3 regions of the Alteromonas sp. S015 genome follow, and region 3 is predicted to be linked to each of the others. Evidence: predicted binding sites of a transcription regulator. Region 3 holds the regulator's gene; each other region holds the start of a gene.
What was found. Region 3 encodes FNR, which switches genes on or off when oxygen is low (the NO sensors DNR and NnrR bind a similar motif). Its sites were predicted from a motif close to TTGATCTAGATCAA; they were not measured.
Positions count from the first base shown of each region.

Region 1: a site for FNR is predicted at 2,308-2,321, ahead of hemN (oxygen-independent coproporphyrinogen III oxidase). Genes of this name have one in related genera too.
Region 2: a site for FNR is predicted at 6,339-6,352, ahead of ccoG (cytochrome c oxidase accessory protein CcoG). Genes of this name have one in related genera too.

Region 1 is NZ_JAZETO010000005.1:77,900-86,258, forward strand. It holds gene V7R42_RS10845 (XdhC family protein) at 1-718, opposite strand, end outside; gene V7R42_RS10850 (DsbA family oxidoreductase) at 746-1,423, opposite strand; gene V7R42_RS10855 (SGNH/GDSL hydrolase family protein) at 1,506-2,300, opposite strand; gene hemN (oxygen-independent coproporphyrinogen III oxidase) at 2,405-3,778, shown strand; gene V7R42_RS10865 (ATP-binding cassette domain-containing protein) at 3,781-5,007, opposite strand; gene modB (molybdate ABC transporter permease subunit) at 5,009-5,704, opposite strand; gene modA (molybdate ABC transporter substrate-binding protein) at 5,707-6,900, opposite strand; gene V7R42_RS10880 (molybdenum cofactor biosynthesis protein MoaE) at 6,882-7,355, opposite strand; gene V7R42_RS10885 (MoaD/ThiS family protein) at 7,358-7,606, opposite strand; gene moaC (cyclic pyranopterin monophosphate synthase MoaC) at 7,760-8,239, opposite strand; gene moaB (molybdenum cofactor biosynthesis protein B) at 8,236-8,359, opposite strand, start outside.
Region 2 is NZ_JAZETO010000002.1:141,762-150,120, reverse strand. It holds gene V7R42_RS04730 (mandelate racemase/muconate lactonizing enzyme family protein) at 1-942, shown strand, start outside; gene V7R42_RS04725 (amidohydrolase family protein) at 1,013-1,888, opposite strand; gene V7R42_RS04720 (SDR family NAD(P)-dependent oxidoreductase) at 1,975-2,766, opposite strand; gene V7R42_RS04715 (acyl-CoA dehydrogenase family protein) at 3,041-4,801, shown strand; gene V7R42_RS04710 (DUF3016 domain-containing protein) at 4,896-5,441, opposite strand; gene V7R42_RS04705 (hypothetical protein) at 5,565-5,936, opposite strand; gene ccoG (cytochrome c oxidase accessory protein CcoG) at 6,416-7,846, shown strand; gene V7R42_RS04695 (serine/threonine protein kinase) at 7,843-8,359, shown strand, end outside.
Region 3 is NZ_JAZETO010000006.1:235,689-244,047, forward strand. It holds gene V7R42_RS13080 (heavy metal translocating P-type ATPase) at 1-1,337, shown strand, start outside; gene ccoS (cbb3-type cytochrome oxidase assembly protein CcoS) at 1,339-1,569, shown strand; gene V7R42_RS13090 (sulfite exporter TauE/SafE family protein) at 1,556-2,215, shown strand; gene fnr (fumarate/nitrate reduction transcriptional regulator Fnr) at 2,261-2,998, shown strand; gene uspE (universal stress protein UspE) at 3,267-4,190, shown strand; gene ttcA (tRNA 2-thiocytidine(32) synthetase TtcA) at 4,318-5,271, shown strand; gene V7R42_RS13110 (patatin-like phospholipase family protein) at 5,272-6,294, shown strand; gene V7R42_RS13115 (DUF2987 domain-containing protein) at 6,309-6,956, opposite strand; gene V7R42_RS13120 (glucosaminidase domain-containing protein) at 6,953-7,744, opposite strand; gene V7R42_RS13125 (stress protein) at 7,737-8,359, opposite strand, start outside.

The DNA of each region.
Region 1 (8,359 bases), on a different contig from region 3:
CCTGAATGTTATGTTCGCCCATGTGAAGACGTAAGCCCTCGGTAGACGGGTCTTCAATCAAGTAATTTACTTCGGGAAAGTGCTCAAGTCTTGCTTGTGCAGGTCTTGGGTCCCAAAGGCTTACTAAATAGCCTTGCAAATTAGCCAGCTTAGTCATAAAGGTTGCGTCGTACCCACCTCCAACAACAAGTAGGTGGATAGGCGGCAGCATCAAAACCGACAATGTGCGCTTGCCATCAACGGTGTCTAGCGACGCTTTTCTAGGTTTCGCAGTATGGTCTTCCAATTTCGTGCAATCCCCAAAAGTACCGTCTACAGCGCAGCGCCACTCACACGCTTTTCCGTTCGATAAGCTTTTGCTAACCACATCCAACGATAAATACTGATTGTCTTGATTAACTGGTACGAGTGCTAAGTGCACCACACCGCCGCATCCTACACCTAGTTTAAACGCGATGTCTTCTTCATCTTCGTCGTCGTAAACCGCGGTACGACTAACGCCGTCGGTCATTACTCGCTGGGCTTTTTTAACGATGTCACTTTCTAAGCAGCCACCGCTTAATATACCTAGCTGATGCCCTGCATCACTAAACAACATCATGGCGCCTGCTTTGCGATAGCATGAACCTTCGGTTTTAAAAATAAAACCCAGCACCCATTTGTGCTTGTTTTTGAGCGGAAGCCACTGTGCTAGCAAATGGTTAACGTGATTACTCATAACTGCCTCTGAACCTAATCAACCTGCTTATTGCTGTGATGCCGCTTGGGCAACAAATGCTGCCAATGTAGCTGGCTCCTGTGCCCCGGCTACGCCCTGATTGCCAATAACGAAAGTCGGTACACTCTGAATACCACGCTGCATCCAAATAGTTTCTTCCTCACGCACCGCTTGCGCGTATTTTTCACTTTTAAGCGCTTGTTCAGCTTCAGACTTATCAAGGCCAACCGTTTGTGCCAACGTTACTAGAACACCTAGATCATTAATGTTTTTACCGTCTGTGAAGTAGGCATTAAATAAGGCCAGCTTCATTTCTTCTTCAAGGCCGTTTTCTGCAGCAAAGTGAATAAGTTGGTGAGCCTTAAACGTGTTCTGCATGCGAGAATCGTCAGTAAAGTTAAACGAAAAGCCTAATTGCTCGCCCGCTTCTACTAACCGCGCTCTGTTCTGCGCGCTTTGCTGCTCACTAATACCGTATTTTTCCATTATGTGCTCGCGAAGGTTTTGCCCTTCTTCTGGCATATTGGGGTTTAACTCGAACGGGTGAAACTTAATATTTACTTCAATGTTATCAAGGGTTTTAATGGCTTCTTGCAAGCGCTGGTACCCTACAATACACCATGGACATACCACGTCTGATACCATGTTAACCGTTACTCTCTGCATATCGCTCGCACTTTGTACACCTTGCTCATTTGCTGCCATGCTAGGCCTCGCTTTATTGAATTCATTGAAATATAAGGGCTTAGATAAGGTTACAAAAAGAAACTTCAACCCCAAACAGCGATTATTTCGTCGCAGTTACATCAGTTTCTGCCGTGCCTTTTTCTGTCGCGCCCACTGTGGTGCTGTAAATCGAGGAAAGTTTTTCAAAAGCTGAGTGTGCCCATATCTCATAGCCTTTCGTGGAGGGATGAAAGCCATCTGCTGCCATCAAACCACTTTGTTGAATATCCGCCATAGTCCCGCTCACATTGAGTGCAGTAACATATAATATATCTGCGTTAGCACGGGGTGTTACACACTCAGCCAAAGCTTGATTTAATAGCCGCGCTCGGTAACCTAATAGTGCACGCAAAGGCTGTGGTAGCGCTGGGAAGCAATGAATTGGCGGTAGCGCTGTAAACAATACTGTTTCGCAACCAAATTTATCTGACAGTAGCGCACTAATACCATCGATGTTTTGTCGCCACCGTTTCAGCGGTACAAATTTGGTCACGTCGTTAACACCAATAGAGAGGAGCACCGACGAAAAGTGCTCCGCAGGTATTTCATGTAGAAGATTGAGCACATCTTCACTTTTAAAACCTGTTTTAGCGTGCAACGTCACTCGCGTTGCCCCAAGCTTAAGAAGATTTGAATACAGCAGACCTGTGAGTGCCCCCATTTGCGTCGTTGAACCAACACCAGCGGCAGCAGAATCGCCTATAACCAAAACGTTATTAGTGAGTAGCAATTTACTATCGGCTGAGGTTAATACCCGCTCGCCGTCGGGCTCTGGCAGTACAGCGGTCTTCTTCCTCACCCACAATGCTTGAAGCAAAATAACCGGAAGAAGTAAAACAATAATCAGGTTTAACACCAAAACCTTGAAGTAGATCAAATCAGCCTCCCAAGCAATCCATTAAGCTTTAGTCATCGAATCGAATTCGCGCCTAGATATCTACATATAAGTGCAGAGCCAAGATGACTATAATTGCCGAAAAACAATGCCCCGTATCAACCATTACCAAATATGCGTTGAATGCTCCTCGCTATACCTCTTACCCTACTGCACTTAAATTTGAACCGCTCCAAAATGACATACTTCCACAAGCACTTGCAGTGTCGAAAGCACCGGCAGTAAGTCTCTACGTGCACATTCCGTTTTGTAAAACGCTGTGCTACTACTGTGGCTGTAATAAAATGGTGACGCGTCACAATGAAAAAGCGGACGAATATTTAGACTACATAGAAAAAGAAATCCTGTCTAAGCGTTATTTAACTGACGGCAGGCGTGCAGTTTCTCTGCACTTGGGTGGCGGTTCACCCAGTTTTTTGAGCGAGACTCAGCATACTTATTTAATGTACCTGCTTAAGAAACACTTTACCTTTGAAGCAGGTGCTGAACTGTCAATTGAATTAGATCCTAGAAATATAGATAAACGCTATCTCCAAAACTTAAAGCGTCTCGGTTACACACGCATTAGCTTTGGTTTACAAGATACTGATTACAACGTTCAGAAAACCATAAATCGCGTACAAAGCACGTCTCACATTGCCGATTTAGTATTCGAGGCTCGGTCGCTGGGTTTCGACTCAGTCAACTTAGATCTAATTTATGGTTTACCGAATCAGTCAATTGAAACGTTTACAACGACAATCGCTGCAACAAAAGCCATGATGCCAGATCGTATTTCGCTTTTTAGCTATGCTCACCTTCCCGAGAGGTTTGCTGCGCAGCGTAAATTTGCTGAAGAAACACTGCCTAGTAGTGAAGAAAAAGCGGCGTTTTACAAGCTTGCCGTTAACAGCTTTACAAACATAGGTTATGAAATGATTGGTCTTGATCATTTTGCCTTAAGCAAAGACTCACTAGCTATTGCGAAAAATAAAGGCGAGCTTCACCGTAACTTTCAAGGGTATACCTTACGTGGCGACACCGACCTTATAGGGTTCGGTGTGTCCTCCATTAGCACGGTAGGTAATGCCTTTGCGCAGAATGCTAAGGATTTAAAAGAATACTATAGTCGCTTAGACAACCACCAGCCCAATGCGAAGGTTGGGCTGTCATTAAGTGTCGACGACCTTATTCGCAGAGACGTGATTTCAAGCTTGATGTGTAATTTAGCGGTAGACAAGCAAGCAATTGCTGACAAGCACCACATCATATTTGATGAATACTTTGCTTCAGCCTTAAACAACCTTGAAGAACTTAAAGAAGACGGGCTTATCGAAACGACATCTCGGTATATTCGAGTGCCAGAGTCTGCGCGCATATACATTCGGGCTATTTGTGCGCGTTTCGACGCTTATTTGAACGCAAGTGAAATACTCAGTAGCTACTCAAAAGCCATTTGAACCTAGGGCAATTTAAACCGCGCAATCACCTGCATCCCTACATCAAGCTTAAGACGCAATAGAGAAATACTGCTAATGCTGGCACAAAGGGTTTGATTACTGTCTAGTACAACAAGTTTTAACAACACTTTCGCGCTGTTTGCGGTCGCTAACTTTTTAGGGGTTAGTTTTGTGTCGGCGTTATTTTCTGGCTCGTTCAGGGGGCTTAGTGGATTCGCCACGGGTTCGATGCTAGATATAACACATGGCAGCGCATTTAAAATACTGATTGTGCTGGCTTTGCCAAAGTCAGCGATATTGGTATCGATGCTTACATCACAAGCTTTAACTGCAAAACGAACAGGTACTTGGTCACCGCTTTGCTGAGGCAAATAGGACACCGATTCTGCAGTAACGTATATCTCTTGCCCCGCTACCTCAACGCGCTCAATTCCGCTTACCGACTGGCACTGCTCATTGCCTTGTAAGGGTAGAACATTTTGATCTCGTTGCGTTTCGCTAGCGTGTTTGCAGCTAATAACGGCATTTTGTGACTGGTTGCTGTCGTTTGCTTTACTTTGCGCAGTAACTTTAAATCCCTCAAGTACGCTAGACGGTGTCGCCCGCCCTTCTTTTTCGAATACTTGAGTCAACACATCGCGCGTTTTTCCACAATGCACGGTGCGGCCTTTATCAATAAAGACTAGCTCATCGCTAAACAAGGCAAGGTCGTCTAAATCATGAGAAATCGCGAAGCAGATGAGCTGGCCCGACACGCACAAATTGTTCAAAAACTGGTAAATTTTGCGACGCGTGAAGATATCAATCGCGCTTAACGATTCATCTAGCAATAACACATCTGGTCCATTGACCAGCGCCCGCGCAATTGCGACCCGCTGAGCTTCACCACCAGAAAGCGCCTGAACTGGCTTATCGATTAAATGTTCGCAATAACAACCGCGCAAGCACGCGTCGATAGACATTGCATTAGGACTTGCGTGACGCTGCGCCAAAGCTAAATTCCCCCGCACATCGGTATGAGGAAATAACATGGGCTGCTGAAATACGATACCGACTTTTTGAGCAGTCCACGGCGTTTGCACTTTTGCAGTTTTTTCTACGCCCGCAAGGGCACGAAACAAACTGCTTTTCCCGGCACCTGATGGACCGGTAACCCCAATGAAGCGGCTTTGTGGCTGCAGTGAAATTTGTGCATTAATGCGATTAGAAAGTCGCGCAGATATTTGCATGTTAACGCGCCTCATCACTCCGTGCGACACCGTTAAAACGATAGAGCGCCGCGAGCATCACGAATGAAAAAATCAGAAGGGCCAACGCAAGGTTGTGTGCACTGTTATATTCCAACGCTTCTACCTGTTCATATAGCGCGATAGACAGCACCTGAGTTTCTCCAGGAATATTGCCACCTATCATTAGTACTACGCCAAACTCGCCTATGGTATGGGCAAAGCTTAAGCCTAATGCCACCACGATGGGCGCTTTGCTTAAAGGTAGCACTATTTTTATAAAGGCTTCTGTGGCCGAAAACCCCAGCGTTTTTGCTACATCTAAATAACGGTTATCCAATTGCGAAAAGCCGCTGTACAAAGGCTGAAGAGCAAATGGAAGCGAGTAGATAACAGACCCCAATACCAAGCCTTCAAAGCTAAATGCTAAATTACTGCCGGTTAGGCTTTGCCACGCCTGCCCTAACGCACTTTGCGGAGAAAAAGCAATAAGCAGGTAAAACCCCAGCACAGTTGGCGGTAACACCAAAGGCAACGCAAGTATCGACATAACCAAAGGCTTAGCTTTGCTCTGCCATTTCGCTAAAAACCACGCTAGCGGCAATGCGATTAACAATAGTACACCACTGGTGATAAAGGCCAGTTTTAAGGTGAGTAATATGGCTTCAAGTGTCGATGCCCCGAAGAATTCTGTGAGCATACTTAGTTACCGACGCCCGATGCAATTGTGGGTTCATAACCCCACTCAATTAAGCTGTGCTGCACCCCTTGCGACATTAAATATTGCACAAACAGGCTGGGTGATGACACACCATTAGCGTCGCTCAAATGAAACGGTTTGGTTGTTTCAACGCCGTCTTTGTGAACAGGCTGACCATTTGGCGCTGTCGTGTTTTTGATTGGACGTGGCTCGAACAGATTCGGTAATAGTTCAGCTGCCGTTTTACTGTTAACCACCAACGACTGAATGATGGGTTGATAAAGGGGTTCAGGTACTGGAACAATGACCGTGGTGGCATCAGCAATTTTGTCACTTGCAGCATTCGTAAAATTAGAAGATAAATTTGAAGGCAAATCTAAAGCTAATGAGTAGGCAACGAAAGCCCCTTTCACGCTGCCCGTGGTATAAAACTGCAGGGTTTGTAGCACGTTTTTACCCATCACTCTGTGAGGTAAAAACCGTTGCCATAAGGATAAGTTTTGCAACGTCTGCTGTGCCGCGTCACCATAGGGAGCCAGTTTAGGGTTCGCGATAGCTACCTTGCTTTGTGGACTTTCCATTAATTTAACAAGCTTCTTAGACAAGCAATCGGTTAGCTGAATGTTTAATTGTGCAGTTGTATCTCCAGTAGATGAGCGGGCGATTTCCTCGCAACTGCTTTCACGAGATGCCTCTCGTTGTAATTTTCCAGCATAAACAAACGCCAGCTTGCCTTTAGCGTAATCCACCAGATTGCCGTGGTGCACTAAGTTATTATCAACCAACGCTTGCGGCCTAGCGCGATCTGCAGATAGAAAAACGTCGAAGCTAGCACCATGTTGAATTTGCGCATACAAAGTACCGCTAGAAGACACAGTTACCGCTACATTTATGCCCGTAAGCTCGGTGAACTGCTCAGCAATGCTTTTTAACGGTTTTGCAAAGTTCGCTGCAACGGCCACGTTAATGTTTTCGTCGCGCTTAAAATTTACTGACCGGTTTTGATTATTGGCATTACCGCTGACTTCACTTGCTGTGTTATTGGCCACCTCAAACCCACCCGCCTGTGCCGCAGAGCTGGAAAAAAACGTAACGCCTGCGGCTACACTTGCACTTGCCAACACAAGCATGGCCAAGTTAACAAAGCTTGACATTCGCATTGCTAAAGAAAAAACCATTACTTTTTGTGCATCCACTTAAGTGCCGCTTTATCGTCAGAAGCTTTTGCCGCAACCCATTCAGATTTATCGCCCTTGAACTCTTTCTTCCAAAGGGGAACAGATTGCTTAAGCATGTCCATCAAATAGCTGGCCGCGTCAAATGCGGCTTGGCGATGGGGAGCGGCAGCACCCACCCATACAATTTGTTCGTTATTGTATATGCGCCCTACTCTGTGCAGCGCGCCAGCACTGTTAAGTGAAAAACGTTTGCTCGCTTGTTCAACCAATAGCATTAACGCTTTTTCAGTCATGCCCGGGTAATGCTCTAGTTCAATGCCGTCTATGTCGCCAGCGTTATTAAAATCTCGCACTAGCCCAGTAAAAGTAACAATCGCGCCGGTGTTGCCACAGGCCTTCTCATCTGCCAACTGTTTTAGCCTAGCGTACAGCTCGCCTTGGTCGAAATCTTCAACTTGAACTAGCGCGAACATAGCTAGCCCCCTGTCACAGGTGGAAATAGCGCCAGCTCATCACCGTCGCTGAGTACGGTTTGGAGATCGCAGAGCTCTTGATTGCAGGCAGTTAACACACTGCCCTCTAGGGCTAATGCCCACTTATCACTGCGCATTTTAAGCTGAGATATTACGGCTTCAATCGTGCTGTTATCACTTAAATTAAGCGCGAAGTTGTCCTCTCCCGTAATCTCTCGGGTTTGTGCGAATGTTTTTACCGTTACCTGCATGCTTTGCCTGTTGTCTACTTTGTTAACGTCGCTTGGTGTGCGCTGATTAATCTTTCCAAGCCTCGAAAATGCATTGAACCTAGAGTAGGTTGCCCATTAAGCGGATATACACTTTTTGCACGTTGCTTTAAAGATCGCTACTTTGTATGTGAACTAGGTGTCAGACTGCCAATGGCCTGTCTTACCGCCCTTTTTCTCCAGTACCCTTACCCCTTCCATATGCATAGCTGGGTCAATGGCTTTACACATATCGAACAAAGTTAACAGCGCCACATTAACGCCCGTGAGCGCTTCCATTTCAACACCGGTTTTACCACTTAGCTTGCAATAGCAGGTGGCTTTAATTCGGTTTTGGTCGGCCTGAATGTCAAAATTAATATCCACCTTTGACAGCGCCAGTGGGTGACAAAGAGGAATAAGATCAGCGCAGCGTTTCGCCCCTTGGATACCTGCTACTCGGGCAACCGCAAATACATCCCCTTTTGCAATTTTCGCTTCAGAAATTTGGCGAATGACGTCTTCGCTTACGTATAAAAAACCTTCTGCTGTGGCTTCTCGCTTGGTAACGTCCTTGTCGCTAACGTCTACCATGTTGGCTTCGCCGCCAGCATTTAAATGGCTAAAGGTGCTCATGCTTGCACCAAGTGCTTCACAAAATTACACGGACTAAAGTCGGCATCAAGCTGGCTAGAAATAATCTTTTCCCACGCCGTGCGACAAGCCCCTGTTGACCCTGGTAAGCAGAAAATAACC
Region 2 (8,359 bases), on a different contig from region 3:
TGGGGATTGGGCGGCGGCCCAATTATTTATGCTGCGATGAGCGCCATTGATACTGCACTTTGGGATATCAAAGGCAAAGCGCTTGGCTTGCCGGTTTACGAATTACTGGGTGGCAAAACTAATGGCAAGCTTCGTAGCTACGCCAGCCAACTACAGTTTGATTGGGACAAAGAAGTGACCAAGCTTAACGACCCCGCTGATTATGCTCGCGCCACTGAAAAAGCACTTAAGGATGGTTACGACGCGGTAAAAGTTGACCCCATTGTTTACGATAAAGACGGGAACACGCACTTCGACAGAACCAAACTATTCACTAAGCCCGAGCTTAAACTTTTCAAAGCCCGCCTTCAGGCGATTAGAGACACCATGGGCGAAGATGGCGACATTATCTTTGAATGTCATAGCTTATTAGGTGCGTCAACGGCCATTCAGCTGGGTGACATCGTTGAAGAAATTGGCTGTTTATATTACGAAGAGCCTGTGAATTACCTTAACTCAAAGCTTCACGACAAAGTAGCAAAGAACGTAAATGTGCCTATTGCAGGTGGTGAGCGCTTGTACCACCGCTGGGATGTTCGTCCTTACCTTGAAGATCAGTCTATTGATGTACTTCAACCTGACGTTGGCCTTTGTGGCGGTTTCACTGAAGCGAAAAAGGTGTGTGACTATGCCGACATTTACGATGTGCGTATTCAGGCTCACGTTTGCGGTGGCCCTGTTGCGACAGCGGCAAGCCTACATTTAGAAACGGCCATTCCAAACTTCTTAATTCACGAGCACCATACCTACGCTATTAAAGACTGGAACCGTGAACTTTGCATTCAAGATCCTCAGCCAGTAAACGGCTTTATTGAAGCGCCTGACACACCGGGAATTGGTATCGATCTGAACGATGAGGTGGTTTACCGTTCGCCGCACATGACGGTGACTGAGCTTAAATAAAACTGAAACTTAACGGGTTTATTGAAGGCAATAAACCCGAAGCTAGCTTTGCACCTCAGCCAAACCAGCTTTATACAATGTCGTACCATTGCTTCGCATTACCATACAGCAGCGCCGCTCTTTGTTCTTCAGTAAGCGGCGTTGTCATATCAACGAACCCATGCCAAAGCGCGACATACGGCATTCGCCACTGACATAGCGGGAAGTTGCTGCCAAACATAATGGGATCTGTACCAACGGTGTCCAACAAGGTTTCAAAGACATAAGACGCACGCTGCCACTGCCACCTACGATCTTGCATCTCTAAACCCGAGAACTTAAACACAACTTGCTGCGTTTCACCCAAGTCGCGGATATTCTGCCGCCATGTTTTAAACGCTAAGCTATTTACATCTATCGGCGCTAACGCGGCATGGTTTACAGCCACTTTTAGCGAGGGTGTTTGTTCTAATACCGTTAGCAGCGCACGCACGGCATTGCTATCGGCAAGGTTTAACTGTGCATCAAAAGACAAGCTTTGCGACGCCATATGAGAAAGCCCCCATTTAACCTTAGGGGTACGTAAAAGTGCTTCAGCGTCGTCATCTAATATATGACGAAGCCCGCATACTGAGTCGTACTGCTTTAGCTTATCGATATGACTGCCAACATTACTTCCCGTTAAATCGATACACCCAACCGAACGAAATGGCAGCGTACAATGACGCTCCAAGAAAGCGATTTCATGCCAAGGTCTTTCGTTGTCGTAACCCGCTTCGATGTGAACAAAACCGCCTAACTGCCCTAACGAAGCGCGGTAGAGCATGTGCTCTAACGTGTGTTTCGCAATCGCTTTTTTGTCTGGCCAAAAGGGGGCATTGGCAGGCTTTAGCCAATCATAGTGCCCTTCGTTTAAGGCAAAGAAGTGAATATGAGGATCTATCCAAGTGATTGAAGGCTTGCTCATCTTTATTTATAAAACCTTGGTTTAAGCTATTGCTGATAAGGTACTTCGCGTTGTTCTTCTATTCAGTGCTATCTATTCATCCCTATCTATTGTGCAGTAAAGCCCCCATCTACTGCATACAAGCTACCCGTGATGAACGACGCTTTGTTGCTGCATAGGAAATAAGTCAATTCAGCTACGTCTTCGGGCTGGCCCAAACGTCCAATAGGTTGTGCAGCGGCTTCTTCAGCTACCACTTCATTTTTATCTGCCCCAGAACGTGCCACGTAATTATCAATGGCGTTGTGAAATAGAGGTGTTTCGATAGTACCCGGGCACACCGCGTTAACGCGGATATTATAGGGCGCGTAGTCTAGCGCGGTGGTTTTCGCCATAGACGCCAACGCACCTTTGCTGACCCCGTAGGCGAACGAATTGCGCTTTCCAATAAAGGACTGATCTGAGCCCATCACCACAATCGCGCCGCTGCCCTGCTCTTTCATGGTTGGCAGGCAAGACTTAATCGCGCCATACGCCCCTTTTACGTTTAGGTTTAGTACCTTGTCGAGCAGCGCTTCATCAGTATCTTCAATGGTCGCAGAAACATGTACACCGGCATTACATACCAACGCGTCTATGCGTTGATAAGAACTAATAACCTCATTAACTGCCGCTTCAATATTGTTGACGACACTGACATCGCAAGGCTTCCAAATAGCATTAGGTATTGCTTGCTCAAAGTCTCTGATATCCAGATTAACTACGTGATAACCGTTTTGACTAAACAGCTTACATATTGCAAAACCGATACCCAGACTTCCCCCCGTTACGATACAAACCGGGCTCTTCGCATTACCACTAGTATGTTTGACGTTTTTATTCGCGCTATCTATATTCATGTTTCTCTTTACCGTGTGACTGGCACATTTGTGAACGCGTTATTTCGATATAGCCTAAGCATGCCAGTGAGAATATGAATTGCAAGCGAACTTACAACCAGACTTCGCCACTCGATTAACAAACGGCGCCATCTTATTGCTACGCTATGCGTTAAACTCAGTCCTCATATCACCCAAATTTATTATTAACTTTCCTTTAACGGACTATTCGGGCTACGCTTTTTGTGACTATAATAGGCAAAATTAAAACACTTGTTTGAAAAAGGAGTCATCCATGCCTCTGTACCATGCCCCTACAACTGATTTTCAGTTCTTATTGAAAGACTGGCTTGGACTTGATGCTCACTACGAAAAGCTTGGTATCAGCGACTTTGATAGCGAACTGGCCAACGAAATTATTGCACAAGGTGCAAAGTTTGCTTTGGATGTGGTTGCCCCGCTCAACCGTGAAGGCGATGAAGAAGGCTGTACGCTGAAAGACGGCAAAATTACTACGCCTAAAGGCTTTGCAGATGCCTATCAGGAATACGTGGCGAACGGCTGGAATGCGATGCTAGGTACTGCCGAGTACGAAGGGCAGGACTTGCCTTACACCATGGCTGTACCCGTTCACGAAATGCTAAACGCGGCGAATTTAAGCTGGCGTTTAACCACCATGCTTACTGAAAGCGCAACACTTGCGGTTACTAAGCACGCCAGTAAAGCATTAAAAGATATCTATCTTGCCAAACTAATCAGCGGTGAGTGGACAGGTACCATGAACCTGACCGAACCTCACGCAGGAACAGATTTGAGCTTGCTTAGTACCAAAGCTGAGCCACAAGGCGACGGCAGCTATAAAGTCACCGGTAATAAAATTTTTATTACCGCAGGTGATCACGATTGGAGTTCGAACGTTATTCACCTTGTTCTAGCTCGTCTACCTGACGCTCCCAAAGGCGTTAAGGGTATCAGCTTATTCTTAGTGCCTAAGTTCCTTCCAGATGCCAGCAATGAACCCGGTGAAGCGAACAGCTTGTCTGTAGGAAGTATTGAACACAAAATGGGGATCAAAGCGAGCCCGACTTGTGTAATGAATTTTGACGGCGCAACCGGGTATCTTGTTGGTGAAGAAAACCAAGGCCTAGCATGTATGTTCACCATGATGAACGATGCACGCTTCCAAGTAGGTCTGCAAGGCTTAGGGGCGGCCGAAGCCGCTTACCAAGGCGCGCTGACCTATGCCCGTGAACGTGTGCAGTCTCGCGCACCTCAGGGTATTCAAAATCCAGAAGGCAAAGCAGATCCAATCGTCTTTCAACCTGACGTAGCGCGTATGTTACTTACGCAGAAATCACTGATTGAAGGCTGCCGTGCCCTTTCACTTTTCTACGCCAAGTTTATGGACGTAGAAAAGCTTGGTGAAGGCCAAGAAAAAGAAGATGCCGACAAGATACTTCAGTTTTTAACCCCAATCTGCAAAGCTTTTATGACGGATATGGGGCTCGAGACCACCAGCCTTGGTGTACAAGTATTTGGTGGTCACGGCTTTATTCGTGAATGGGGTATGGAACAACTTATGCGCGACGTGCGCATTGCTATGTTATATGAAGGCACCAACGGTATTCAGGCGCTAGACCTTATTGGTCGTAAGCTTACCCGAGATGGCGGTCAGATGATGGAAGCGACCTATAAGGCGTTTAACGCATTGGTTAGTGACATTCAAGACAGTGAAGCGAAGGGTCTGGCTCAAGGTATTCTTGATGACTGGCGTGCATCTTCAGCCGATTGCTTAGGGATGGATGCCACCACCGCTGCTGCAGCTGCTTGTGATTATCTAGCGTATAGCGCCTATTCATTGATTGGTGTACTGTGGTACAGCATGGCCGACAAAGCGCAAGCTTCAGGTAACGCGGTACTTGCAGCGTCTAAGATGAAGACACGGGACTTCTACATGGAACGTATCTTAGTACGTCGCGATGCGCACAAAGCCGCTTATAAAGCTGGCCCTGAAAGCACCCTTGCAATATCAGGTAATGAGTTTGATTATCTGTAGGCAGCTTATACTGCTATAGCCCGTGAAATATGGGCTAAGAATGCAAAAAAGGTCACTCTATGTGACCTTTTTTATTATGATTTGAACGAAACTATTAGTCGTTCGCTGCTACTTGGGTTGAAAACGTATCTGAAAACCAATCGTTAAGCATCGCTTTTTCATAAGAAAGCGATTCCGTGCGATTGCGACGTATGTTCGAATCCATAAAATCCATATCTTTAAGTTTCACATCTTCACCACTTACAATGACCTGACCGTCGGCATTAGCCAACGAGTAACTAAATGTCATTCTAGGAATATCAATGCGCTTAATAATACGGACGTCACTGCCGGCGCCGTTCCCGAAGCCGACAAACTGGCTTGGCCATACTTGTCCAGCCAAATCAACATTCGTTACCGTCATTGACAGCACTTGCGACTCAGGTAAATCACTGGCCAATTCTACAATGTGTTCTTCAAGCGCTTGTAGCGTTCGTTCGCGGAACCGTTTACGAGATTCATTGGTTGGTCTTACATCGCTGTAAGACTCAGGTTCTTCCCACGTTATCTTCACCTCTGCGGCTTGAGTGGGAGCAAAAACGGTAAGGAGTCCCACCGCTGTGGCGCAGCTTAAACAAGAAAAAGTACGTAATTTATTCACTTTTATGCTCCTAAATTCAGTCGTTTAAACGATGAGTTAGCAAGACATTTAGAAAAAGCTTAGCATGCAGCAATTGTCGGCTTTTATATCAGCTTTATATTTGACCAACCTGGTTAGAACTGGCTAGTCTCGCTTTGCTACTTGCATAACTGACGACTGTTTAATGATTAGGCATAGTTGAACGCGTTTAGTTCCCGTAAAGTTGGGGTTTATATCGTCCTTTTCACAATAGGTGTGATAAAAACGTTTAACGCTGGCGCTATCAGCGGTGATTTGCTGAACATATGTTTGCTGGTAAGCCTTTAAGGGACTCAGCTGGACATTAATTTTATCTTGTAAACTACGCAGTTCTTCTCGCTCCGGTAAGGTGGCGATTGAAACTAGCCATTCAGAAAGCGAGTTCTGGATATCTTCAAAGAGATACTGAACAAAAGGAGACCGCAGCACAATTACCAAAACAATAATTTCAGCAGCGATGATAAAGAACCTTAACATGACTTCTCAGCTAACTCTGACAGACGTTTCCTACAAATAGCGCCAATTTTTTAGCACCTTTCTTACTATGTGCACAACTACACGTTGCCAATTTACATTTTCACAATGACCACTGTACACGATTCAAACGGTAATTGACCACATTATTATCGACGATAATAGGGTGATATCGGTTTACCTGTAAATACAGCAAACTATACTCATGTATAGTAGGTAAAGCCTAATCGTCGATGCTGGGAATCAAATGGTATCTGGCCGTTATAGTAATCCTCATTATTCACGTAGCTGTATTTAACTATTTACAAAGTTACATAAACTAAGGAAACCAAAACAAAAACGACTTATTTTCTGAAGTTTCAGTATTGACTGAAACTTTAAAAAGATACACCATACGCCGCATTATTGATCTACATTAAATATGACGTTTTGAACGCAGTTATACTGCACAGGCAGTTCGTTACGTCACATAAGGTTAAGCTATGAATGAACAAATACCGGTAAAGACCGTTACACCGGTAAAAGTACATAAACCCAAAGGTGGACCTGAGGGTAAACGCCACGACTCTCGTAGCCGTATTTATGTGCGGGCTGTACAAGGTCCATTAGAAACGTTTAGACGCATGTTTGGCCTTTTCTTTTTGGGCCTTTTTGCCATCATCCCGTGGATTCAGTATAACGGACACCAAGCTGTGCTACTTGATATTGGCGAGCAGCGTTTTACTATTTTCTCTCTTACATTATGGCCTCAAGACCTTACCTTACTAGCCTATATATTTATTGTTTCCGCCTTTGCGTTGTTCTTCGTCACTACGTTCGCTGGTCGTGTGTGGTGTGGATTTATGTGCCCTCAAACAACGTGGGTGTACATTTATACGTGGTTCGAAGAGAAATTCGAAGGCCCTCGAAATAAGCGTATAGCCCTTGATGCGCGCAAGATGGACACCGACAAATTTTTGCGTAAAACGGCTAAGCATACCGCTTGGGTATTGGTAGCGCTGTTAACGGCTTTGACCTTTGTTGGCTACTTTACGCCAATTGGTGAGTTGTTTATCAACTTTGTGACATTTAAAACCAGCTTTTGGGCAGGTTTTTCGGTTATTTTCTTTTCGATATGTACATACGGAAACGCAGGCTACATGCGCGAAATCATGTGTACGCACATTTGCCCCTATGCGCGTTTTCAATCTGCCATGTTCGACAAAGATACGTTCACCGTATCGTATGATGCAAAGCGTGGAGAGCAACGCGGCCCGCGACCACGTAAACTTAGTTACGAGCAAGTGCAGGAAAAAGGTTTAGGCGACTGCATCGATTGTAACTTGTGTGTTCAGGTATGCCCAACCGGTATCGATATTCGAAACGGCTTACAATACGAATGCATAAACTGCGGTGCCTGTGTTGATGCCTGTAACGGTGTTATGGATAAAATGGGTTATCCTAAAGGCCTGATAAGCTTTACCTCGGAAGAAGAACTAGCTGGCGGAAAGACTCACATTTTACGTCCAAAATTAATTGGTTATTTCGTGGTTTTAGTGGTCATGATAGGCTTGCTGTTTGCCAATATTTGGATGCGCAGCCCCACCGAAGTTGACATTATCCGCGACAGAAACTCGCTATACCGCGAAACGAATGAAGGGCTAATTGAGAACGTTTATACAATAAAAGTACTCAACAAAACACAGCAAGCACAAACCTACGCTATTGCTGTAAAAGGTCTGCCTGACTATAAGTACATTGGTGAGCAAACTGTGACAGTTGAAGGCGGTGCGGTATACAGTACACCAATTTCAGTTGCAACTGACGCCTATAATCTGGAAGATACGGTTACCGATATTTTTATCAGTGTAACCACCACTATTGATGGGGAAACGGTTACTGTTGATGAGCCAACGAAGTTCCTTTATCGATGACAGATTTTTCATTCTCTGGGCTTAGCCCAGACACCATATTAGATGCCCTGGAAAGTCAGGGCATTTTTCTTCAAAGCGGTTTGCTAGCACTAAATAGTTATGAAAACCGCGTCTATCAGTTTTTGGCTGAAGACAGTCAGCGCTATGTAGCAAAATTCTATCGCCCAGGTCGATGGACCGACACGCAAATTCTTGAAGAACACGCGTTTGCTGCAGAGCTAATTGATAACGAAATTCCATTGGCTGCGCCCATTTCTCTCAATGGCTGCACGCTGCATCATCACAATGTGGCGGAAACTGACTACCGATTTGCGTTATTTCCTTCGGTAGGCGGCAGGCAATTCGAAAATGACAACCTTGATCAACTCGAGTGGATGGGACGTTTCATTGGCCGTATTCATCGCGTTGCATCTGCGAAAGGTTTTACGCACCGCCCTTCGATAGACATTGAAAGTTATCTCAACGAGCCAAAGCAAGTTCTTGCTCAAAGCACACTATTGCCAGAGCATTTAA
Region 3 (8,359 bases):
GCCCTGTGTACGGCGGTACAGTCTGCCAAGATGGCAGCTTAACCATTACGGTTACGCAAACTCTCAAAAATGCACTGGTAAATCAAATTGTAAGGCTTCAGGCAAGCGCCATGGCAAGCAAGCCCAAAGCAGCACAGATAGCCGATAATTTCTCTCGATACTTCGTTACTGCAGTACTGCTAATATCAGCGTTAACCTATGGCTTTTGGGCGTATCAGGGTAGCGACGAGGCATTTTGGATCACTATATCAGTGCTGGTTGCAACCTGCCCTTGCGCATTGGGATTGGCTACACCATCAGCGTTAACCTGCGCTATGGCAAAGTTAAACAGGCAAGGTATCTTACTAAAACGCGCTGATGCGCTAGAACAAATTACAGACATTGATACCATCGCGTTAGACAAAACCGGTACGCTCACAAAAGGCAAGTTTACTATTACAAATGCCTGGTATGCAGACGGCGTGGATAGTGATAGTGCGCTATCAATTGCCCGCGCTTTAGAATTACGGTCTGAACATCCAATTGCCAAAGCCTTTAATGAGGATAAAGCCCTTAGCGAGAAAATAGCCCTTAGCGAAAATAAGGCCTCTCGCGGTAGTGTCGATTCTAGCGAATGCCCTCTTCACAAAGTGACTAATTTTAACGTCACACCAGGAGGCGGTATCAGTGGTGAAATCAATGACACGTTGTTTTCTATGGGTTCTGCAGCATTCAGCGTTAACGAATCACAGCTAAAACTCATTGATGACTTCCCTTCAGCTAACGTGTTTCTTACGGTTAAGGGACATATTATGGCGGCGTATGAAGTGAAGGATACGCTGAGAGAAGATACGCAAGAAACGCTCGATATATTAGCTACAAGCCATACCCTTGCCGTTTTGAGTGGTGACACACAACAAAACGTTAACGCGCTTACCGCAACACTGCCTATTTCGACGGCTAAAGGTGGCCTAACACCAGAGCAAAAGTACGAAACCGTTCAAGCTATGCAGCAATCTGGTGCCAAAGTGATGATGATGGGTGACGGTATCAACGACGCGCCTGTTCTTGCCAGTGCTGATGTGGCGATTGCAGTGGGTAATGCCACCGACGTGGCTAAAACTGCCGCCGACGTGATATTACTTGGCGATCAGTTGCTTTCTGTGCCAGAACTTATTCGAACTGCGCATCAAGTGAAGCAAAAAATAAGGCAAAATATTGGTTGGTCGGTAGGTTACAACGTCTTGATCTTACCTTTCGCCGTATCTGGACTACTTTCTCCATGGATGGCTGTTGTTGGTATGTCGTTAAGCAGTATTATTGTAGTTACAAACTCAACGCGACTTTTGAGCAAATAGCATGAGTATTATTTACGTATTGATTCCAATCGCCATCATTATCGTTGCCGTTGCTATCGTGATATTCTTTTGGGCGGTGAAAACCAATCAATTTGAAGACTTAGACCGTCAGGGTTACAGCATACTGTTTGACGATGATCTTCCGCCTGAAGAAAAAAAGCTCGCTGAGCAACGCAAGCAACTGCAAGACAGTAAAATAGATAAAAGCCAAGCGCCACATGGAAGGGATTAATTACTTCTCGGCCTTTCTAATTGGCTTAGCAGGCGGTGTGCACTGTGTAGGTATGTGCGGTGGAATAGTCGCGGCGCTCAGGATGGTATCGCCTAAAGGCGCTTCAGCACTGCCCTATACCCTTGCCTATAACATGGGGCGTATAGTGAGCTATACCATCGCTGGCGCAATGACCGGAGCACTTGGAAAAATAGCAGCAGACTATATCCCCCTTGCCAACTATGCCCTTTCTCTACTTAGCGGAGTTATGTTGCTTCTGTTAGCCTGCTATTTGGGCAAGTGGTGGACAGGCTTAGCGCTACTTGAAAATGCAGGTAAAGGACTCTTTTCCAAACTCCAGCCGTTATCTAAGCGCTTTTTGCCGTTCAAAACTCCTTTTAGTGCCATACCTTATGGGTTTATCTGGGGCTGGTTGCCTTGTGGACTCGTGTATTCAACACTGACTTGGTCACTGGCAGCGGGTAATGCGCTTGAAGGTGCTGCTACTATGTTTTTCTTCGGTTTAGGTACATTACCCACCTTGCTCGCTGCAAGCGCTGGCAGCCAATATATTATGCGTAGTTTTCAGCACCATCATTTTAGACAAATAATTGCAGTAATGATGGCAATATATGCCGCTTATGTTATTCATGAAGCAATCGTTTAAAAATGGGTGTATTATTGTCCGGTATTCTTTTAGAGAGCGTGCATTATGAGCAAAGGAAGCCAATTTTCTATTCACTGTCAAAACTGTAGTTTTAGTCACTTATGTTTACCGGTGGCGTTAAACAAGACAGAAATTGAGTCTCTTGACGATATAATCGAGCGTAAAAAGCCGCTTCACAAAGGTGATACGCTTATTCAAACTGGCGATAAGTTCCGTTCTCTATTCGCTGTGAGAACTGGCTCATTTAAATCTTTCGTAACTAATACTGAAGGTGAAGAACAGATTACAGGCTTCCATTTTCCTGGTGACATTATTGGTTTTGATGCCTTACGGGAAAACAGACATCAAAGTTATACCTCTGCCTTAGAAACCGCCATGGTCTGTGAACTGCCCTACGAAACCCTCGACGAAATGTCAGTACAATTTCCAAAGCTTCGCCACCAGATTATGAGCTTCATGAGCGCGGAAATAAAACAAGATCACGACATGATCATGCTTTTAAACAAGCGCACTGCCGAAGAGCGTCTATTGTACTTCATTTCACATTTGTCGCAGCGCTTTGAGGAGCGTGGTTTTTCGCACAGAGAATTCCACTTAACCATGACGCGTAACGAAATTGGAAACTATTTAGGATTGACGATAGAAACCATTAGTCGTCTGTTAAGTCGTTTTCAAAAAGACAACATCATAAAAGTGGACGGAAAACTAATCACTATTGTAGATTTCGATCTACTCAACACTAAATTAGCAGCGCTAAACGGTCCAAGCGTTGTCTGCGGATGATGTTTTTTTGTCTCGACAATGCGCGCGTAATGCGCGCTTTTTTATGCAATAACGTTTTGTAACATTCAGCTCCTTCTAACGTCTATCCCTTTCCGCCCCTCTATGTGTTTAATGAACATAAATATCAATGCTTAATAACTGGCTTGTAAAATTCTTGATCTAAAACAACTTACGTTTTTCACAATGTCGATTATAGTTATTATGAGCTATTTGTTAAAGAACATCGATTTGGACAGCCGCTACTAAGTTTCGTAGTTAAGGGGACGTTATGATTGAGTGTAAACGAATTCTGGCCGTGGTAGATGCCGAGCGCGATAACCAACCTGCACTTAGCCGAGCTTATGAACTCGCTTCAAAAACGGGCGCTTCAGTTATCGCTATGATGGTGGTTTATGATTTATCTTATGATATGGCGACGATGCTTAGCCCCGATGAACGCGAGTCAATGCGCGATGCGGTAACGAAAGAGCACGCTAAATGGTTAGCGACCCACTTAAGAGAACAAGGGTTCACAGAAACTGACATAGTTGTAGAGTGGAATAATCGTGCGTATGAGTCGATCATTTACTACACCCTAAACAACCAGATCGATATAGTGGTAAAGGCAACCAAAAAGCACGACGATCTTGCTTCTGTCATTTTCACGCCTACAGACTGGCATTTAATGCGTAAGTGCCCTCGCCCCGTGCTGCTCGTTAAAGAGCACGGCTGGCCAGAAGGCGGAGAGATTATTGCTGCGGTAAACGTAGGCAGCGAAGACGATGAACACGCCGCACTAAACGACAAACTTACCCTCATTGCTAATGACTACGCATCCTTACTAAAAGGTAACGTTAATTTGGTGAACAGCTACCCGTCAACGCCTCTAAACATTGCCATAGAAGTGCCTGAGTTCGACCCCGATACCTATCACGATGCGGTAAAAAATCACCATTTAAAGGAAATGCGAAGTCACGCGTTGAAGTATGGTATCCCTGAAAACAAATGTGTAGTAAGAGAAGGATTGCCAGAAAAGGTCATTCCTCAAGTGGCAAAAACACTAGATGCAGAGCTAGTCGTAATAGGCACCGTGGGGCGTGTAGGTATTTCAGCGGCCCTAATTGGTAACACTGCAGAACACGTGATTGACGAACTGAATTGCGATGTACTCGCCATTAAGCCTGATGGATTTGTGTCACCATTATCGGTGTAATCTTTACATCAGCCTTATGTAGCAGCGAACACGGTACGCCACCAACAAAATTAACTTCACAGGCATGGTCTCGAAAAGGCGCTTTAATGTATAATGGTGGCTTTATCACAAACTAAGCTAGTTAATTATGAGTTTAGGCACAAACAGTGCTGACGCGTCGCCATTAAATGCTGCGCAAAGTAAGCAAAAGTACAACTTCAACAAACTTCAGAAACGACTTCGCCGGAATGTGGGTAAAGCCATTGGCGATTTCGGTATGATTGAAAACAACGACAAAGTCATGGTGTGCTTATCTGGCGGTAAAGACAGCTACACCATGCTTGATATTCTATTGTTTTTAAAGAAGATTGCGCCTATTCACTTTGATATCGTTGCGGTTAATCTTGATCAAAAGCAGCCTGGTTTCCCAGAACATATCTTGCCTGAATATCTAAAGAGCATTGGCGTTGACTACAAAATTGTAGAAGAAGACACCTACTCGATTGTTAAAGACAAAATTCCAGAGGGAAAGACGACATGCTCCCTCTGTTCTCGCTTGCGCCGTGGTATTTTGTACCGCACAGCAAAAGAACTTGGTGCCACTAAAATTGCATTAGGTCATCACCGCGACGACATGCTAGAAACATTCTTCCTCAATATGTTCCATGGTGGCAAGCTAAAATCCATGCCGCCAAAACTGGTGAGCGACAACGGTGAACACATCGTCATTCGTCCGTTAGCATACTGCACAGAAAAAGACATTGAGAAATATTCTCAGGCCGTTGAATTTCCGATTATTCCATGTAATCTTTGTGGTTCACAAGAAAATCTACAGCGCCAAAACATAAAGGCTATGCTTCAAGACTGGAACCGTCGCTTCCCAGGCCGTATAGAGTCGATGTTTCGTGCGCTTCAAAACGTAGCACCTTCACATTTAATCGACAGCAACCTTTATGATTTTAAAGCGATAGCTACCCAAGACGGCCCAGTTGAAGATGGCGATATCGGGTTCGATGAACCTTCTTTTACTACAGAAAATAGTACGGACTTCAGTGATGAAGATAATGCTATTGAAGTTATAAACATTATGGAACCGAAGTAAATGAAAATTGGACTTGCGTTAGGTGCCGGTGCCGCAAGGGGCTGGACTCACATTGGTATCATTGAAGCACTAGAAAAACTCGGCGTTAAAATTGACGTGGTAGCAGGTTGCTCTATTGGTGCCTATGTTGGTGCTGCCTACGCAAGTGGCAAGCTGGAAGGATTGAAAGAGTGGGCCTGTTCGCTTAGCGACTGGCAAGTGCTTGCTCTTATGGGCGTAGGCCTTAGACGTGGCGGGATAGCAAGCGGACAGAAGGTTTTCGACAAGTTAGCAAGCGAGTTTTGCGAATCAACCTATGAAGACATGCAAAAGCCCTTTGCGACGGTAGCGACTGACCTTTATACCGGCCGTGAAGTGATATTTAACTCTGGTCCCATCGGCGATACCATTCAAGCATCTTGCGCTATCCCCGCACTTTTTGCGCCTGTAGCACACGGTGATCGTTGGTTGGTAGACGGTGCCGTTGTAAACCCTGTACCGGTGAACTTGTGTCGCCAATTAGGGGCCGACTTTGTCATCGCGGTTAACCTTAACGCCGATTTCCGCCCACTTCGCCTTGAAAAATTAAGGCAAGACCATGAAGAAAACCAACGTAAAACTGAAGACTTTTTTACGAAAAGCCAAAATGTATTGCGACAATGGTTTTCACCTGACAATAAAGAAGAAAAAGCGATAGAGAAAAAAGGCGAACAGCACAAGGCTTCGTCTGACGATGTGAAAACAGAAGAAGGTATTGCTTCTGATGTTATTGAAAAAGTGGAAGAAGAATTTACCGAAGTGCCCGCTAAAGTAAACAAGCGAAACCCGCCTGGAATTATGAGCGTAATGAGTAGTTCACTTGAAATACTTCAAGCTCGCGTCACACGTTCACGTTTAGCTGGCGATCCGCCTGACATTCTTATTGAGCCTCAGCTCACCGACGTGGGTATTATGGAATTCCACAGAGCCGAAGAGCTATGCGCGAAGGGCGAAGAAACCATCGCGCGTTTAGCAGAGCAAATTAGGTATCAGCTTCTTACCTAATCCCAAATATGCATCTAGCTTGAAGCCATAGCGGTAACACGTAGCGGCGCATGAGGCAGCGTTAAGCCTTTTGCGTCGTTGATCCAATCTTGTTCTAGATGCAACACGCCGTTATTAATTTGCACACCTTGTGGTGTAATAAAATCTAAATTCTTGTCATCAAACTGAATCATCAAGCCTTTTACCGAAGGCATCATGAAAGACAAAAAGCTTCCCATTTCATTAAAGAAAGCTTCGTACTGACCATACAAAAAAGTAAGGTCGTCTTTTGTGTAATACTGCTTTAGATATTCCGGCTTGGTTTCAAGTTGTACCGACATATCACACACGTTCGCCCGTTCGTTTAAATCGATGCGAACCAGTGCGTTGGCAAGCTTCAATGCTTTTTCAGTTGGCACGGTGAACCGCCCTTCATCACTTACTTCTAGGGGCATTGTTTTTTTATCGGTTACGATAGATGCTCCGTTGACTTCGCATAAACGCCCTTCACCAACACGGACAAACCCAAATGCAAATTGGAGGGCTTGGGTATCTTCGTTATCCAATTTTTTAACATGGCTGTAGAAACGGCTGTACTCAACGTCTATCGTTTCAGCAGCAACGGACGGACTGCCCACACCAATAAACAGAGATGAAGCAAAAAATAAAGCAGCACGTATCATTCGGATAAAAACTCCTCGTTAAATAGGATCATAGTTTGAAGCTCTTCAACATAAGCGGCTCCTCGCTCGGAATAATTCATCAGGCCTTCAGCTAAAGCAACGCCAGTAATAGGAATTTGGTTTGCACGCAGTCGGCTGCGGATCTCTCTTAAATCCTCATATGCGTCGTGACGATTTAAGTTTCGCATATAGGTGTACGTTGCGCGCGACAAACTATCAAACTTGGCAACTTCATGAGAAGCTCCGTCATTTCTGCGGTTGGGTACAAAGCCGCAACCTTTAGAGAAGCACCACAGCCCGAAAAAATTATAGCCCTTTCTTGCAAAGCGGCTGGTTCCCCAAGCCGATTCATTTGCCGCCTGCACGAGTACCAGCTCGGCTGGCAGGACATCAATCTTTTGCAACAGCGCCAAGAGTTTCATCTTAAGCGGTTGTGCGGACTTAACCCGATACTCTTCTACCAGCCACTCAAGCCTTGCCATATCTTCATCAGAAAGCGACGTGTTGGCTAACGCCTTCCTGTACAGAGTTTGTACATAATGCCTTAACGTAAGCAGGTAAGCATTTTGCTTCTCTACTTCGGGGCGTAGATAGTTAAAAAACGCTTCTTTTTTCTCTTTTACGTCAGTATAGGCAGAAAAGTCAGGCACAGGCTTTTTAGCTTCAACCGTTTGCGGTATGTCTAAAACATCCGGCTCGTCCTTAGTTAAAATAATGGCATTAATGACAATTACCGCTAATACACCCAGCGTTATAAGAACAATTTTAAAGGTTTCACGTTTATGCATCGAAGCTAGACTCATTCACATCGTTTCCAGATGCTTCCGTGCTCACTCCTTGTTCACCAATCAGTTCCTGATAGAGCAACCCCATCATACTAAAATAAAAAGGTAATACCCATACAAGAGAAAAGCCAAAGGTTAACGGCACCGATGCGAACAGTAGAAAAAACACACCAAAAATACTGGCAATTTGCGCCCAGTACGCATTAAACACGCGGCATGAAAGGATAATTGCACTAATTGGCGTTAGTTTTCTATCAACAACCAGCATCAGTGAAAAAGACGACGCTAAATAAAAGTACACGCCAGGAATAATAAGCAGCATCATGCCAAGCTGAACAAGAATACTGTTTACTAATTGAGTCAATGCCACCAAAAATATAAGAGGAAAAAACTGAAATACCGTAAACACTGAAATTTTAGCGCCACGGGCAACAAAGACCCCCATCATGTACAAACCGGTCAGTAGTGGGGAGACGATGCAGATGGCCGCAATTTCAATAATAGACTGGTGTTCAAATACGTAGCTCCCATCCTCATTTACTGTGATGTACTGCTGAGCAAACAAGCCTAACACGACAAACGTCAAAAATAGCACTACGCTTCCTTGCAACAAGGAGC